2 linked regions of the Phaeacidiphilus oryzae TH49 genome follow. The protein of the gene in region 1 interacts with the protein of each later gene in a pairwise test. Links are inferred from orthologs where the notes say so. Each region holds a gene or a part of one and is shown on either strand. Other genes may lie near its edges.

Region 1 (7,608 bases):
GGGCCGGTACACGTTCCCGAGCTGGGCGGTGAGGGTGCGGAGCGCGTCCACCTGGCGGCGTACCCGCTCGATGTCCCGCACCAGCATGTGGAGACTCGCCCGGGCCCGGGCGTCATGGGTGGCGTGGTCGGCCATCATCGTTCGTGCCTCTCAACCCGCTCGTCCGTCAATTCTCTGTGACCAACGGGTGACACTGCCCGGGGGTAACGCCGGGGGCGTGCGAGCGGGCGCGTACGGCGCGGGGGTCGGTGGTTGCGCGCCGACCTCTAGACTTGGGTCGTTCCCCTACCCGCGTGATGTTCAGGAGGCCCCCGGTGGCGGTCAAGCCGATTCGGCTCTTCGGCGATCCGGTGCTGCGGATGACGGCCCAGCCGGTGGTCACCTTCGACAAGGAGCTGCGCACCCTGGTCAAGGACCTGACCGAGACCATGGTGGACGCCCCGGGCGCGGGCCTGGCGGCCCCCCAACTCGGGGTGTCGCTGCGGGTGTTCACCTACCACGTGGAGGGCGAGACCGGTCATCTGATCAACCCGGTGCTCGACCTCACCGAGGAGGAGCAGGACGGCCCCGAGGGCTGCCTCTCCCTCCCCGGGCTGCAGTACGACTGCAAGCGCGCCTACGGCGTGGTCGCCAAGGGGTTCAACCAGTACGGCGACCCGGTCACGATCGAGGGAACCCAGCGGCTCGCGCGCTGCATCCAGCACGAGACCGACCATCTGGACGGCATCATCTTCATCGACCGGCTCGACCGCGAGCAGCGCAAGGCCGCGCTGCGCGCGATCCGCGAGGCGGAGTGGGCCGGGGAGCAGGCGCCGACGGTGAAGGTGTCGCCGCACAGCACCTTCGGCCGCGCGCTCTGACCGGCGCCGGTACCGAGACCCAGCAGAGAGAACCGAGAGGCAGCCGCACTCGTTATGAGGCTCGTTTTCGCCGGCACCCCCGAGGTGGCCGTCCCCGCCCTGGAGGCGCTGATCGCCTCCGACCGGCACGAGGTGGCGGCCGTCGTCACCAGGCCCGACGCCCCCGCCGGGCGCGGCCGGCGGCTGGTCGCGAGCCCGGTCGCGCAGCGGGCCGAGGAGGCCGGCATCGAGGTGCTCAAGCCCAGGCGCCCGCGCGACCCGGAGTTCCTGGAGCGGCTGGCGCGGATCGCCCCCGACTGCTGCCCGGTGGTGGCCTACGGCGCGCTGCTGCCGCGGGTCGCGCTGGACGTCCCCCGGCACGGCTGGGTGAACCTCCACTTCTCGCTGCTGCCGGCCTGGCGCGGGGCGGCGCCGGTGCAGCACTCGCTGATGGCCGGGGACGCGGTCACCGGCGCCTCCACCTTCCAGATCGAGGAGGGCCTCGACTCCGGCCCGGTGTACGGGGTGGTGACCGAGGAGATCCGGGCGACGGACACCAGCGGGGACCTGCTGGGCCGGCTCGCGCAGTCGGGGGCGGGGCTGCTGGCGGCGACGATGGACGGGATCGAGGACGGCTCGCTGGTGCCGGTCGCGCAGCCCGCGGAGGGCGTCTCGCTGGCCCCGAAGATCAACGTCGAGGACGCCCGGGTGGACTGGACGGCTCCGGCGCTGCGGGTGGACCGCGTGGTGCGCGGCTGCACCCCGGCGCCCGGTGCCTGGACGGTGCTGCGCGGCGAGCGGGTCAAGCTGGGCCCGGTCCGGCCCACGCCGGAGCGCGCGGAGCTGGCGCCCGGCGAGATCGCGGTGCAGAAGAACACCGTGCGGGTCGGCACCGGCAGCCACGAGGTGGTGCTCGGCGAGGTGCAGGCGCAGGGCAAGAAGCGGATGTCCGCCGGAGACTGGGCGCGCGGGCACCGGATCGAGGCCGGGGAGCGCTTCGAGCCGGCGGACCCGGCGGCCCTCCCGGCGAGCGGTGAGGGTGTCAAGTGAGCAGCCCCGCAAGGCCGGTGAGGAAGCGTCCGGCGCGGCCGTACCGGCGGCCGAAGAAGGATCCGGCGCGGATGGTCGCCTTCGAGGCGCTGCGCGCCGTCGACGAGCGGGACGCGTACGCCAACCTGGTGCTGCCCGCGCTGCTGCGCGACGCCGAGCGGGACCATCCGGACTTCGACCGACGGGACGCGGCCTTCGCCACCGAGCTGGTCTACGGCTCGCTGCGGATGCAGGGCAGCTACGACGCGGTGCTCGCGGCCTGCGTCGACCGGCCGCTGCGCGAGGTCGACCCGCCGGTGCTCGACGTGCTGACGCTGGGCGCCCACCAGATCCTGGCGACCCGGATCCCCCCGCACGCGGCGGTCTCGGCGACCGTGGAGCTGGCCCGGGTGGTGCTCGGGGACGGCCGGGCCAAGTTCGTCAACGCCGTGCTGCGCAAGGTCACCGCGCACGACCTGGACGAGTGGCTGGAGCGGGTCGCGCCGCCGTACGAGGAGGACGCGGAAGACCATCTGGCCGTCCGGTACTCGCATCCGCGCTGGGTCGTGGGCGCGCTCTGGGACTCGCTGGGGGTCTGGCAGCCGGAGGAGTCCGGCCGGCGGGGCATCGAGGCGCTGCTGGCCGCGGACAACGCCCGTCCTGAGGTGACGCTGGTGGCGAGGCCGGGGCGGTCCACCACCGAGGAGCTGCGGGAGGCGCTGCCGGAGGACGCCACGGCGGACGGCCGCTGGTCGCCGTACGCGCTGCGGCTGGCGGAGGGCGGCGACCCGGGCGAGCTTGAGGCGGTCCGGGAGAACCGGGCCGGGGTGCAGGACGAGGGCAGCCAGCTGGTGGCGGCCGCGCTGGCGGCGGCCCCGCTGGGGCTGCCGCTCGAACCGCCGCTGGAGGGCGTGCCGGCCGGGACCGAGCGCTGGCTGGACGCCTGCGCGGGGCCGGGCGGCAAGGCCGCCCTGCTGGGGGCGCTGGCCGCGCGGCAGGGGGCGGCGCTGGTCGCCTCGGAGCGGCAGCCGCACCGGGCCCGGCTGGTCGCGCGGGCGCTGGACGGCAACCCGGGGCCGTACCAGGTGATCGTGGCGGACGGGACGCGGCCGGCCTGGCAGCCGGACTTCTTCGACCGGGTGCTGGTCGATGTGCCGTGCACAGGGCTCGGCGCGCTGCGGCGCCGGCCGGAGGCGCGGTGGCGGCGGCGGGCCGAGGACCTCCCGGGGTTCGGTCCGGTGCAGCGCGGGCTGCTGCGCGGTGCGCTGCGGTCGGTGCGGGTGGGCGGCCTCGTCGCGTACGCGACCTGCTCGCCGCATCTGGCCGAGACCAGGGCCGTGGTCCAGGACGTGCTGAAGGAGCTGGAACGGGACGGCGGCGGGGAGCGGGCCGTGGAGTGGGTGGACGCCCGGCCGCTGCTGCCGGAGGGGATGCCGGGGCTGGGCGACGGACCCGACGTGCAGCTCTGGCCGCACCTCCACGGGACCGACGCGATGTACCTGGCGCTGCTGCTGCGCACCCGCTGACGACACGGACGACTGGAAGACTGGATCCATGAGCACCGCACAGATCAACCCGAGCATCCTCTCCGCGGACTTCGCCCGGCTGGCCGACGAGGCGGCGGCGGTGCGGGGGGCCGACTGGCTGCACGTCGACGTCATGGACAACCACTTCGTGCCGAACCTGACGCTCGGGCTGCCGGTGGTGGAGTCCCTGCTGAAGGCGACGGAGACGCCGATCGACTGCCATCTGATGATCGAGGAGCCGGACCGCTGGGCGCCGCAGTACGCCGAGGCGGGCGCCGGCTCGGTGACCTTCCATGCGGAGGCGGCGGCGGCGCCGGTGCGGCTGGCGCGGGAGCTGCGGGCGCAGGGCGCGCGGGCGTCGATGGCGCTGAAGCCGGCCACGCCGATCGAGCCGTACGAGGACCTGCTGCCCGAGCTGGACATGCTGCTGGTGATGACGGTGGAGCCGGGGTTCGGGGGGCAGTCCTTCCTGGACATCATGCTGCCCAAGATCCGGCGGACCCGGGAGCTGATCGCCAAGCACGGGCTGGAGCTGTGGCTGCAGGTGGACGGCGGGGTCTCGGCCTCGACGATCGAGCGCTGCGCGGAGGCGGGGGCGGACGTCTTCGTCGCGGGGTCGGCGGTGTACGGCGCGGACGACCCGGCCGCGGCGGTGCGGGCGCTGCGCGAGCAGGCGCAGGGCGTGGTGGACGCCTCGTCCTGGGGCTGCGCCCACTAGCTCTCCGCCCGGCGGCGGACGGCGGCCGCGGCCCTGGCTGGACGATCGTCCAAGCCGGCCGCCGCGATCCGCCGCCCGGGTTGGCGGTAGCTGCAACAATGCCGGGCGAACTGGTTTTCACCAGGTGTTTCGGCGAGAATCGTCGGTTGGGTGCGGGCGCCCGGCAGACCGGAAGCGTCCGGCATCCGACGCACCGTCATCCAGCAGAGAGCCCGTCCATGCGCTTCCTGAACGACCTTCAGCCGGCTTACGACCTGACCTACGACGACGTGTTCATGGTCCCCAGCCGGTCGGCCGTGGGTTCCCGCCAGGCGGTGGACCTGTCCACCACCGACGGCACCGGGACCACAATTCCGCTCGTGGTCGCCAACATGACCGCGATCGCCGGGCGCCGGATGGCCGAGACGGTCGCCCGCCGCGGCGGCATCGTGGCCATCCCGCAGGACATCCCGATCGAGGTCGTGGCCGAGGTCATCGCCTGGGTGAAGGCCCGCCACCTGGTCCACGACACCGCCATCACGCTGGCCCCCACCGCCACCGTCGCGGAGGCGCTCTCCCTGCTGCCCAAGCGCGCCCACGGCGCCGTGGTCGTGATCGACGAGGTCGGCCGGCCGGTCGGGGTGGTCACCGACTCCGACTGCCAGGGCGTGGACCGGTTCACCAACCTCTCCGAGGTGATGTCCCGCGACCTGCTGCTGCTGGAGGAGAGCATCGACCCGCGGGACGCCTTCGACCGGCTGACCGAGGCGCATCGCCGGCTGGCGCCGGTGGTGGACGGGGACGGCCGGCTGGTCGGCATCCTGACCCGGAAGGCCGCCCTGCGCGCCACCCTCTACACCCCGGCCGTGGACGACGCCGGGCGGCTGCGGATCGCCGCCACCGTGGGCATCAACGGCGACGTGGCCGGCCGGGCCAAGGCGCTGGTCGAGGCGGGCGCGGACGTGCTGGTGGTGGACACCGCGCACGGCCACCAGGAGTCGATGATCAGCGCGCTGAAGGCGGTCCGGGCGCTGGACCCCGGGGTGCCGGTGGTGGCCGGCAACGTGGTCTCCGCGGCCGGTGTGCGCGACCTGGTGGAGGCCGGGGCGGACATCATCAAGGTCGGCGTCGGCCCGGGCGCGATGTGCACCACCCGGATGATGACCGGCGTCGGCCGGCCCCAGTTCTCCGCGGTGCTGGAGTGCTCCGCCGAGGCGCGGCGGCTCGGCCGCCACGTGTGGGCGGACGGCGGCGTCCGGCACCCCCGGGACGTCGCGATGGCGCTGGCCGCGGGCGCGTCCAACGTGATGATCGGCTCCTGGTTCGCGGGGACCTACGAGTCCCCGGGCGACCTGCAGTCCGCGGCCGACGGCCGGCTCTACAAGGAGAGCTTCGGGATGGCCTCCGCGCGGGCGGTCCGCAACCGCACCTCCGAGGAGTCGGCGTACGACCGGGCCCGGAAGGCGCTGTTCGAGGAGGGGATCTCGACCTCGCGGATGTTCCTGGACCCGGAGCGGCCGGGCGTCGAGGACCTGATCGACTCGATCGTCTCGGGTGTCCGCAGCAGCTGCACCTACGCCGGGGCGGCGAGCCTTGAGGAGTTCCACGAGAAGTCGATCGTCGGGATCCAGAGCGCGGCCGGCTACGCCGAGGGCAAGCCGCTGCACGCGAGCTGGTAGCCGAGCCGAGCCGCCTCCGAGCCGCTACCGAGCCGCCTACGGGGCGCCGTCCGGCCCGCCGCCGGCGGCTCTCCCGCCGTAGGCGGCCGGGCGCGCGGTTCCCCGCGCCCCTGATGTGCCCGGCCCTTCGGGCCGCACATCAGGGCGTCCCCTCAGCGCAGCGGCGTCAGCAGGCAGCGGCTGATCAGGCCGACGGAGTCGGAGAGGGCGTCCGCGGTGGCGGCGTAGGCCTCCGGGCGGGAGCGGAGCTCCCACAGGGCGTGCGCCGACGCCCACGCCGCGTCCCGCGCGCGGTCGATGGACCAGCAGCCCAGCAGGTGTAGCAGCGGCTCGTCCGGGTCGTCGCCGTGCCCGGCGGGCGCCAGCTCCTCGCGGGCCTTCTCCTCGACCTCGGCGAGGACGTCGTTGACCCGGTGGAAGTCGGCCGACATGTCGTGCAGCGCCCGCCCGGTGCGCGCGCAGGTGTCCAGCAGCGCCAGCGGCAGGTCGTGCTCGATGTGGGCGTTCATCCCGGCCAGCGCGAACTGGATCGGCCGGATCCCCGGGTGCCGGCGCAGCGCCAGCAGCGGGCGCCAGCAGGCCGGCGCCGGGCGGGCGTCCAGGGCGTCGAGGAAGCGGTCGGCGAAGAGCACGGCCAGCACTCCGGTGGCCTCCGGGTCCTGGAAGTACCGGGTGAGCCGCAGATGCCGGTCCACGGCCTGGGTGACGACCAGGTACATCCGCGCGAAGACGGCCACCCCGTCGCCGGGCGGCGGGGTGGCCGCGAGGGTGCGCAGTGCGCCGATGGCGGGCGCCAGGGGCGCGGTCACGGTGGCCATGGGACGAATCCTGACATGTCGTCACCCACCGTGCCATCACTCGCCGGTGGTCACTCGACGGCGGGTCGCTCCCCGTCCGCCGCGGCTCGGACGGCCTTGAGGATCCCCTGGTATCCGGTGCAGCGGCAGAGGTTGCCGGAGAGCGCCTCCCGGATCTCCTCGTCGGTGGGGTGGGGGTTCCGCTCCAGCAGGGCGGTGGCCGAGACCACGAACCCCGGCGTGCAGAAGCCGCACTGCAGCCCGTGGTGGTCGCGGAAGGCGGCCTGGACGGGGGAGAGCGCGCCGTCCTCGCCGGTCAGCCCTTCCACCGTGGTCACCTCGGAGCCGTCCGCCTGCACCGCGAAGACCAGGCAGGACCGGACGGCCTCGCCGTCCAGCAGCACCGTGCAGGCGCCGCAGACGCCGTGCTCGCAGCCCAGGTGGGTGCCGGTCAGGTGGTGGTCGGTCCGCAGGTGGTCGGCGAGGGTGCGCCGGGGCGGCACCCGCGACGGCCGCTTCACTCCGTTGAGCGTCAGCTCGATCCCGATCTCGACCTCAGTCACCGCTCGCCTCCCGTACGGCCTTCTGCCAGGCGCGGGCCACCATGGCCGCCCCCACGCGCTTCCGGTACTCCGCCGTTCCGTGGAGGTCGGAGGGGACGGAGTCGAGCTCCGCCACCCCGATCCGGCCGACCTCGGCCGCCGCCGCGTCGGATCCGCCGCCCGCGACCGCCGTCCCCGCGACCGCCCGCTCCGCCGCCGTGGCCCGCTGGGCCGCCGGGCCGAGGCCGAACAGGCCGATTCCGCAGCGCGCCACCCGCCCCTGCGGGTCCAGCTCGATCGCGACGGCCGCGCCCGCGATGGCGAAGTCCCCCCGGCGGCGGGCGAACTCCTCGACCGCGTAGCCGCAGCGGGGGCCCGCCACCGGGAAGCGGACCCCGGTGAGCAGCTCGTCCTCGGCGAGCCCGGTGGTCCACATGCCGGTGAAGAAGCCGGCCGCGGGGAGGGTGCGCGTCCCGCGCGGTGAGGCCGTCTCCAGCTC
Region 2 (7,555 bases), 2.1 Mb from region 1 along the record:
TTCCCGCTGCCCATCTACGCCATCTGCGACCTCCTCGGCGTCCCGGCCGAGGACCAGGACGCGTTCCGGGACTGGGCGGCGATGATGATCCGCCACCCCGGCGCCCCGCGCGGCGGCGTCGGCCGCGCGGTCAAGCGGATGCGGGCGTACCTCTCCGAGCTGATCCACCGCAAGCGGGCGGACCTCGGCGACGACCTGATCTCCGGCCTGATCAGGGCCAGCGACCACGGCGAGCATCTGACCGAGAACGAGGCCGCGGCGATGTGCTTCGTGCTGCTCTTCGCCGGCTTCGAGACCACCATCAACCTGATCGGCAACGGGGCGCTGGCCCTCTTTCAGAACCCGGCGCAGCGCGAGCGGTTGCGGGCCGACCCGTCCCTGTGGGACACCGCGATCGAGGAGTTCATCCGCTACGACGGCCCGGTCGAGCTCGCCACCTGGCGGTTCGCCACCGAGCCGGTGGAGATCGGTGGAGAGCGGATCGGCCTCGGCGACCCGGTGCTCGTCGTCCTCGCCGCCGCCGACCGCGACCCGGCCCGCTTCGCCGAACCGGACGCGCTCGATCTGGCCCGCCGGGACAATCCGCATCTCGGCTTCGGGCACGGCATCCACTACTGCATCGGTGCCCCGCTCGCCCGTCTGGAGGGCCGGACGGCGCTGGCCACCCTGCTGGCGCGTCTACCCGATCTGGCGTTGGCTACCGAGACGTCGGGGCTTCGCAGGCGCGGCGGGCTGATCATGCGTGGCCTGCGCGAACTCCCGGTCGAGTTCACACCCGTCCACTCCTGAAGCACCACTTGCGAACTGACCGACGCTCAGAACCGCCCAAAGGTTGTACGCCTCGGGTGTGAGATTGTGCGACTTGAGGACATTCGTACGATCTGCATAGCCTGCACGACGTTCGCGTGTCTGCGAACCCCGAGCCCCGGGACGCCGAGTCCTGTCCACCGGAGCGAGGGTCGTCGACAGATCGAACGGACAGGAGTGGGGGACCCACGTACACCGCCGAAGCACCGGCAGCAGCGACCACGCCGCCGCGAGGGAGTCGCGGCAACTGCCCGGCGCACGGCTAGGGGTGAAGCCGCCTCAGCGGACCTGAGACGGCCGGGCTACCTCACGGCCCGAACCCGACAGCTCACCTCGCAGGCGTCGGAGAGGAAGCAGCCGATGCATCCCACCGCTGTCTTCGGCGGCACCGGCCGTCATCGCAAACCCCGCAGCTCCCACACCAGGCGGCTGGTCGCCACCGCCGGAGTGGCCGGCGCCGGAATCGCCATCCCGCTGATCGGAACCGCCGCCACCAGCACCGCCGACGCCGCCACCGTCTCCACCTGGGACCGTGTCGCCCAGTGCGAGAGCGGCGGCGACTGGTCCATCAACACCGGCAACGGGTTCTACGGCGGACTGCAGTTCACCCGGTCCACCTGGGCGGCCTACGGGGGCACCAAGTACGCCCCCACTGCCGACCGGGCCAGCAAGGGCCAGCAGATATCCGTGGCCGAGAAGGTGCTGTCCGCGCAGGGGCCGGGCGCCTGGCCGGTCTGCAGCCAGAAGGCCGGGCTCGCCGCCGGCGGCTCGCCGGCCCAGGTCGGCACCGGTTCAGGCGGCACCACGACCCGTCACAGCAGCGCCTCGCACACCCACACGGCCTCGTCCGACAGCGTCGCGGGCCACACCGCCCCGCGGACTGTCGAGCAGCCGGCGAGCAGCTCCACAGCCACCAGGAGCGGCTCGACACCCACCACGAGCAGCGCGAGCGGCGGCAGTGCCGTGCACACCGTCGGCCACGGTGACTACGTCGTGCGCAGCGGGGACACCCTGTCCCGCATCGCCGCGGCGGCGCACGTCTCCGGCGGCTGGCGGCACCTGTACCAGGAGAACCGGTCCACGGTCGGCTCGAACCCGGACCTGATCTACCCGGGCCAGCGCCTCCAGGTCGGCTGAGGGTCCACCGGCCCTGACCTACCCGTGGGTAGGCGGCCGCCGCGGCCCGGGACGGACCGAGGATGGACCGAACGCGGACCGAATAGGGTCCGATGTCCCGGATGGCCGCGGCGGCCGTTGCGGTTAGGCTCAGGTCGTAACGGCCCCGTACCCGTGAAGGAGAACAACGTGCCGTCCATCGACGTCGTCGTAGCCCGCGAGATCCTCGACTCGCGAGGCAACCCCACCGTCGAGGTCGAGGTCGGCCTCGATGACGGGAGCACGGGCCGCGCCGCGGTCCCGTCCGGCGCCTCCACCGGCGCCTTCGAGGCCCTCGAACTCCGTGACGGCGACAAGTCGCGCTACGGGGGCAAGGGTGTGGAGAAGGCCGTGCTGGCCGTCATCGAGCAGATCGGCCCGGAGCTGGTCGGCTACGACGCGACCGAGCAGCGGCTGATCGACCAGGCGATGCTCGACCTGGACGCCACCCCGGACAAGTCCTCGCTCGGCGCCAACGCCATCCTCGGCGTCTCGCTGGCCGTGGCCCACGCCGCCTCCGAGGCCTCCGACCTCCCGCTCTTCCGCTACGTCGGCGGCCCGAACGCCCATGTGCTGCCGGTCCCGATGATGAACATCCTGAACGGCGGCTCGCACGCCGACTCCAACGTGGACATCCAGGAGTTCATGATCGCCCCGATCGGCGCGGAGTCCTTCTCCGAGGCCGTCCGCTGGGGCGTCGAGGTCTACCACACCCTCAAGTCGGTCCTGAAGGAGCGCGGCCTGGCCACCGGTCTGGGCGACGAGGGCGGCTTCGCCCCCAACCTGGACTCCAACCGCGAGGCCCTCGACCTCATCCTGGAGGCCATCCGCAAGGCCGGCTACACCCCCGGCCAGGACGTCGCCCTCGCCCTGGACGTCGCCGCCTCCGAGTTCTACAAGGACGGCACGTACACCTTCGAGGGCAAGGAGCGCACCGCCGCCGAGATGTCGGCGTACTACGGCGAGCTGGTCGACGCCTACCCGCTGGTCTCCATCGAGGACCCGCTCTTCGAGGACGACTGGGACGGCTGGAAGACCATCACCGAGCAGCTCGGCGACAAGGTCCAGCTGGTCGGCGACGACCTGTTCGTCACCAACCCGGAGCGCCTGGCCAGGGGCATCAAGGACGGCGCGGCCAACGCCCTGCTGGTGAAGGTGAACCAGATCGGCTCGCTGACCGAGACGCTGGACGCGGTCGAGATGGCCCAGCGCAACGGCTTCCGCTGCATGATGTCGCACCGCTCGGGCGAGACCGAGGACACCACCATCGCGGACCTGGCCGTTGCCACCAACTGCGGCCAGATCAAGACCGGCGCGCCGGCCCGGTCCGAGCGGGTGGCGAAGTACAACCAGCTCCTCCGGATCGAGGAGATCCTGGACGACGCCGCGGAGTACGCGGGCCGCGGCGCCTTCCCCCGCTTCAAGGGCTGACGCCCTCGCCCCGAGCGCAGCCCCGAAGGGGCAAGTAAGGGGCGCGGGGAACTGCGCGCCCGGCTGACTACGGCGCCGCACCCGGCAACGGCCACTCGGTTGCAACCCGGACTCCGTTGCCGACCTGTGGACCGTAAGTGGCCGGCCGCGCAGTTCCCCGCGCCCCTGAAGTCGCTGCGCGACTTGGCGGGGCCGCTCAGCGGGTCGGGGAAAAGTCGTCCGCGAGCATCTACGCTGGCGGCCAACGGACAACCGACCCGGAGGGGAACTTGCTGCGTTTCAACGTCGCCCGCTCCGGGCGCCCCCGCCGGCCCAGGATGACCGGCCGCGCCGCCGTCCTCGGGCTGGTGCTCTGCGCGGTCGTCGCCGCCCTCGCCTACCCGACCCGCCAGTTCGTCGCCCAGCGCCAGCAGATCTCCCAGCAGCGCGCCGCCGCCGACCTGGCGAAGCGTCAACTGGAGGCCGAGCGCCGCCAGCTGGCCCGCTGGCAGGACCCGGCCTTCGTGGCCGCCCAGGCGCGCGAGCGGCTGCACTACGCCTTCCCCGGCGAGACCCCCTTCGTCGCGGTGGTCCCCGGCTCGTCCGGTTCCTCCGCCGGCGCGGGCTCCTCCGGGACCTCGTACCAGGCGGCCGCCCCCGGCCAGCCCTGGTACGCCAACCTGTGGGACTCGCTGGACGCCGCCGACGCCGCGCCGACCGCGAGCCCGACCGCCCCCGGCACCACCGCCCGCTGAACCCCCACACCCCCCGGAACGATGACCAGCGAAACCCCCACCGAGCGACCCACCGAGCAGGACGTCCGCGCGATCGAGGCCCAGCTGGGCCGCGTCCCGCGCGGCCTCCGCGCCGTCGCCCACCGCTGTCCCTGCGGCCTCCCCGACGTGGTCGAGACCGCCCCCCGACTCGAGGACGGCACCCCCTTCCCGACCCTCTACTACCTGACCTGCCCGCGCGCCGCGTCCCTCATCGGCACCCTGGAGGCCGACGGGATGATGAAGGAGATGACGGCCCGGCTCGGCGAGGACCAGGAGCTGGCCGCCGGCTACCGCGCCGCCCACGAGGACTACCTCCGGCGCCGGGACGCGATCGAGGTGCTGGAGGGGTTCCCCAGCGCCGGCGGGATGCCGGACCGGGTGAAGTGCCTCCACGTGCTGGTCGCCCACTCGCTGGCGGCCGGCGAGGGGGCCAACCCGCTCGGCGACGAGGCGCTGGCCGCGCTTCCGGAGTGGTGGCGCAAGGGCCCCTGCGTCTGTGCCGACGAGTCCCCCGAACCCGAGGAAGCCGAGTGACCTCAAAGCGCGTCGCCGCGATCGACTGCGGCACCAACTCGATCCGCCTGCTCGTCGCCGACGTCGACCCGGAGTCCGGGGCCCTGGCCGACCTGGACCGGCGGATGCGGATCGTCCGGCTCGGCCAGGGCGTGGACCGCACCGGCCGGCTCGCCCCCGAGGCGCTGGAGCGCACCTTCGCGGCCTGCCGCGAGTACGCCGAGGCGATCGCCTCGTACGGCGTCCCGCTCAGCCCGGAGCGGATCCGCTTCGTGGCCACCAGTGCCTCCCGGGACGCCGAGAACCGCGAGGACTTCGTCCGCGGGGTCCGCGAGATCCTCTCCGTGGAGCCCCAGGTGATCACCGGTGAGGAGGAGGCCCAGCTCTCCTTCACCGGCGCCACCGCCGAGCTGCACGGCCCCGGCGGGGCCGGCGTCCCCGAACTCCCGGGCCCGTACCTGGTGTTCGACCTCGGCGGCGGCTCCACCGAGTTCGTCCTCGGCACCGACGAGGTCCAGGCGGCCCGCTCGGTGGACATCGGCTGCGTCCGGTTGACCGAGCGGCACGGGACGGACTTCGCGGCCATCCGCGAGGACATCGCCAAGGCCCTGGACGAGGCCGCCGAGACGGTCCCGCTGGACGCCGCGACCACCCTGGTCGGCCTGGCCGGCACCGTCACCACGGTCGCCGGGATCGCCCTCGGACTGCCCGCGTACGACTCGGAGCGGATCCACCACGCCAGAATCCCGCTCCAGCAGGTCCGCGAGGTCACCGAGCGGCTGCTGCGCTCCACCCACGAGGAGCGCGCCGCCATCCCGGTGATCCACCCCGGCCGGGTAGACGTGATCACGGCCGGCTCCCTGGTGCTGCTCTCGATCATGGAGCGGACCGGCGCCGCGGAGCTGGTGGCGAGCGAGCACGACATCCTCGACGGCATCGCCTTCAGCGCCGCCCGGGCGGCTCGCTGACCGCTTCCGGCCGGGCCGCGGGGCCCCGGCCGGAACGGCGCGTCAGAAAGTTCGTGAATTTCTTCACATGAAGTTCCGCGCGTACGGACGCGTCCGGGGCCGGTTCGTCCCGGAATGCGGGACGAAGGCCGCCGGGCGGATCCGCCGTACCGATCGCAGGCGGAGCCCCGTGGACGCCGTCAGGTTCCTCGGCGGGAGTTCCCTCCGGGGCCCGGAACCCCGCGAGTGGCGGGATCGTTGCAGCTCACGAAGGCGGTGCCGGAGTGACCGCAGGGGAGGGGCGGAGGCTCCCCGATCCGCCCGCCCCGCTGATCGATTGATCGCTTCCCGGCGGGCGGTTTTGCGGGCCGCATAGTGTAGCACCAGGGTCCCCGGATCTTGTGACCGGGCCCACACGGGTGCCCCGCGGGCGTGCTGGATACTTTCGGATATGAGCACCACGGAGCGACCTCGCATTCTCATCGTCGGCGGTGGCTACGTCGGCTTGTACACCGCGCTGCGTCTTCTCAAGAAGATGCGCTACGGGGAGGCGACCGTCACCGTCGTCGACCCGCGGCCGTACATGACGTACCTGCCCTTCCTGCCCGAGGCGGTCGGCGGCAACGTCGCGCCTCGCAACCTCGTTGCGCCGCTGCGCCGGGTCCTGAAGAACCAGGCCGAGGTGCTGACGGGCTCGGTGACCTCGGTCGACCACGACCGCAAGACGGCCACCATCCAGCCCGCGGCGGGCGAGGCCTACGAACTGCCCTTCGAGCACCTGGTGGTGTCGACCGGCTCGATCTCCCGGACCTTCCCGATCCCGGGTCTGGCCGAGCACGGCATCGGCGTCAAGTCGGTGGAGGAGGCGATCAGCCTTCGCAACCACCTGATGGCGCAGCTGGACCGCGCCGAGTCGACCACCGACGAGAAGGTCCGCAAGCAGGCCCTCACCTTCGTCTTCATCGGCGGCGGCTTCGCCGGCGCGGAGACCCTGGCCGAGGCCGAGGACATGCTGCGGGACGCGGCCCAGTACTACCCGAGCGTGAAGCGCGAGGACATGCGCTTCATCCTGGTCGAGGCGGCCAACCGGATCCTCCCCGAGGTGGGCCCGGAGCTCGGCAAGTGGACCCAGCAGCGCCTCGAGGAGCGCGGCATAGAGGTCTACCTGGAGACCTCCATGGACTCCTGCGTCGACAAGCACGTGGTGCTGAAGAACGGCATCGAGGTGGACGCCTCCACCATCGTGTGGACCGCCGGCGTGCGCCCCAACCCGATCCTGTCGAACTTCGGCCTGCCGCTCGGCCCCCGCGGCCACGTGGACACCGCGCCGACGCTGCAGGTGCAGGGCTTCGACTACGTCTGGTCCGCGGGCGACACCGCCCAGGTGCCGGACCTGGCCGCGGGCAAGGAGGGCGCCTGGTGCCCGCCGAACGCCCAGCACGCCGTCCGCCAGGCGCCGGTGCTCGCCGACAACGTTCTCGCCCAGATGCGGGGCTTCCCGCTGCGCGAGTACAAGCACAAGAACCAGGGCGCGGTGGCCGGTCTGGGCCTCCACAAGGGCGTCGCCCTGCTGTTCGGGAAGTACCAGCTGAAGGGCCGCCCGGCGTGGTGGTTCCACCGCCTGTACCACGGCGCGCGGGTCCCGTCCTTCAACCGCAAGGTCCGGGTCTTCGCCGACTGGACGCTGGCCATGTTCCTCAAGCGGGAGACCATCGCCCTGGTGGAGATGGAGAACCCGCGCGAGCCGTTCATCGAGGCCTCGGCTCCGGCGCCGAAGCCGGTCGCCGCCAAGGCGCCGGCCGACGCCAAGCCCGCCGAGGAGTCGAAGAAGGTCTCCGCCTGAGAACGGACTGACCCCGCCCGCTGATCACGGGTGGAGTGAGTCAGGGCCGTCCGGAGCCGGCAGCGTCGCCGGACCACGACCCGTGGTGCTCAGACCGGCAGCAC

Evidence for each region.
Region 2: the proteins of rpe (region 1) and eno interact in binary tests that used the Escherichia coli proteins (3 or more experiments, as listed by UniProt). The link is inferred for Phaeacidiphilus oryzae TH49 from one-to-one orthologs.

The regions. Positions count from the first base shown.
Region 1 is NZ_JQMQ01000005.1:888,766-896,373, reverse strand. The notes cover bases 2,403-5,267. They hold rpe (ribulose-phosphate 3-epimerase), read left to right. Parts: upstream 2,403-3,422; coding sequence 3,423-4,112; downstream 4,113-5,267. Other genes in these bases: BS73_RS08355 (GuaB1 family IMP dehydrogenase-related protein), read left to right, coding at 4,331-5,267; BS73_RS08365 (RsmB/NOP family class I SAM-dependent RNA methyltransferase), read left to right, coding at 2,403-3,394. In the rest of the region: BS73_RS39325 (hypothetical protein), read right to left, coding at 1-135; def (peptide deformylase), read left to right, coding at 315-860; fmt (methionyl-tRNA formyltransferase), read left to right, coding at 915-1,889; more of BS73_RS08365, read left to right, coding at 1,886-2,402; more of BS73_RS08355, read left to right, coding at 5,268-5,770; BS73_RS08350 (DUF5995 family protein), read right to left, coding at 5,923-6,588; BS73_RS08345 ((2Fe-2S)-binding protein), read right to left, coding at 6,639-7,130; BS73_RS08340 (FAD binding domain-containing protein), read right to left, coding at 7,123-7,608. UniProt on the Escherichia coli protein: Catalyzes the reversible epimerization of D-ribulose 5-phosphate to D-xylulose 5-phosphate.
Region 2 is NZ_JQMQ01000005.1:2,978,900-2,986,454, reverse strand. What follows is about bases 1,441-4,252. They hold eno (phosphopyruvate hydratase), read left to right. Parts: upstream 1,441-2,112; coding sequence 2,113-3,393; downstream 3,394-4,252. Other genes in these bases: BS73_RS17030 (DUF501 domain-containing protein), read left to right, coding at 4,149-4,252; BS73_RS17035 (FtsB family cell division protein), read left to right, coding at 3,663-4,127; BS73_RS40720 (transglycosylase family protein), read left to right, coding at 1,441-1,944. Outside these bases: BS73_RS17050 (cytochrome P450 family protein), read left to right, coding at 1-789; more of BS73_RS40720, read left to right, coding at 1,168-1,440; more of BS73_RS17030, read left to right, coding at 4,253-4,682; BS73_RS17025 (Ppx/GppA phosphatase family protein), read left to right, coding at 4,679-5,629; BS73_RS17020 (NAD(P)/FAD-dependent oxidoreductase), read left to right, coding at 6,060-7,451. UniProt on the Escherichia coli protein: Catalyzes the reversible conversion of 2-phosphoglycerate (2-PG) into phosphoenolpyruvate (PEP). It is essential for the degradation of carbohydrates via glycolysis.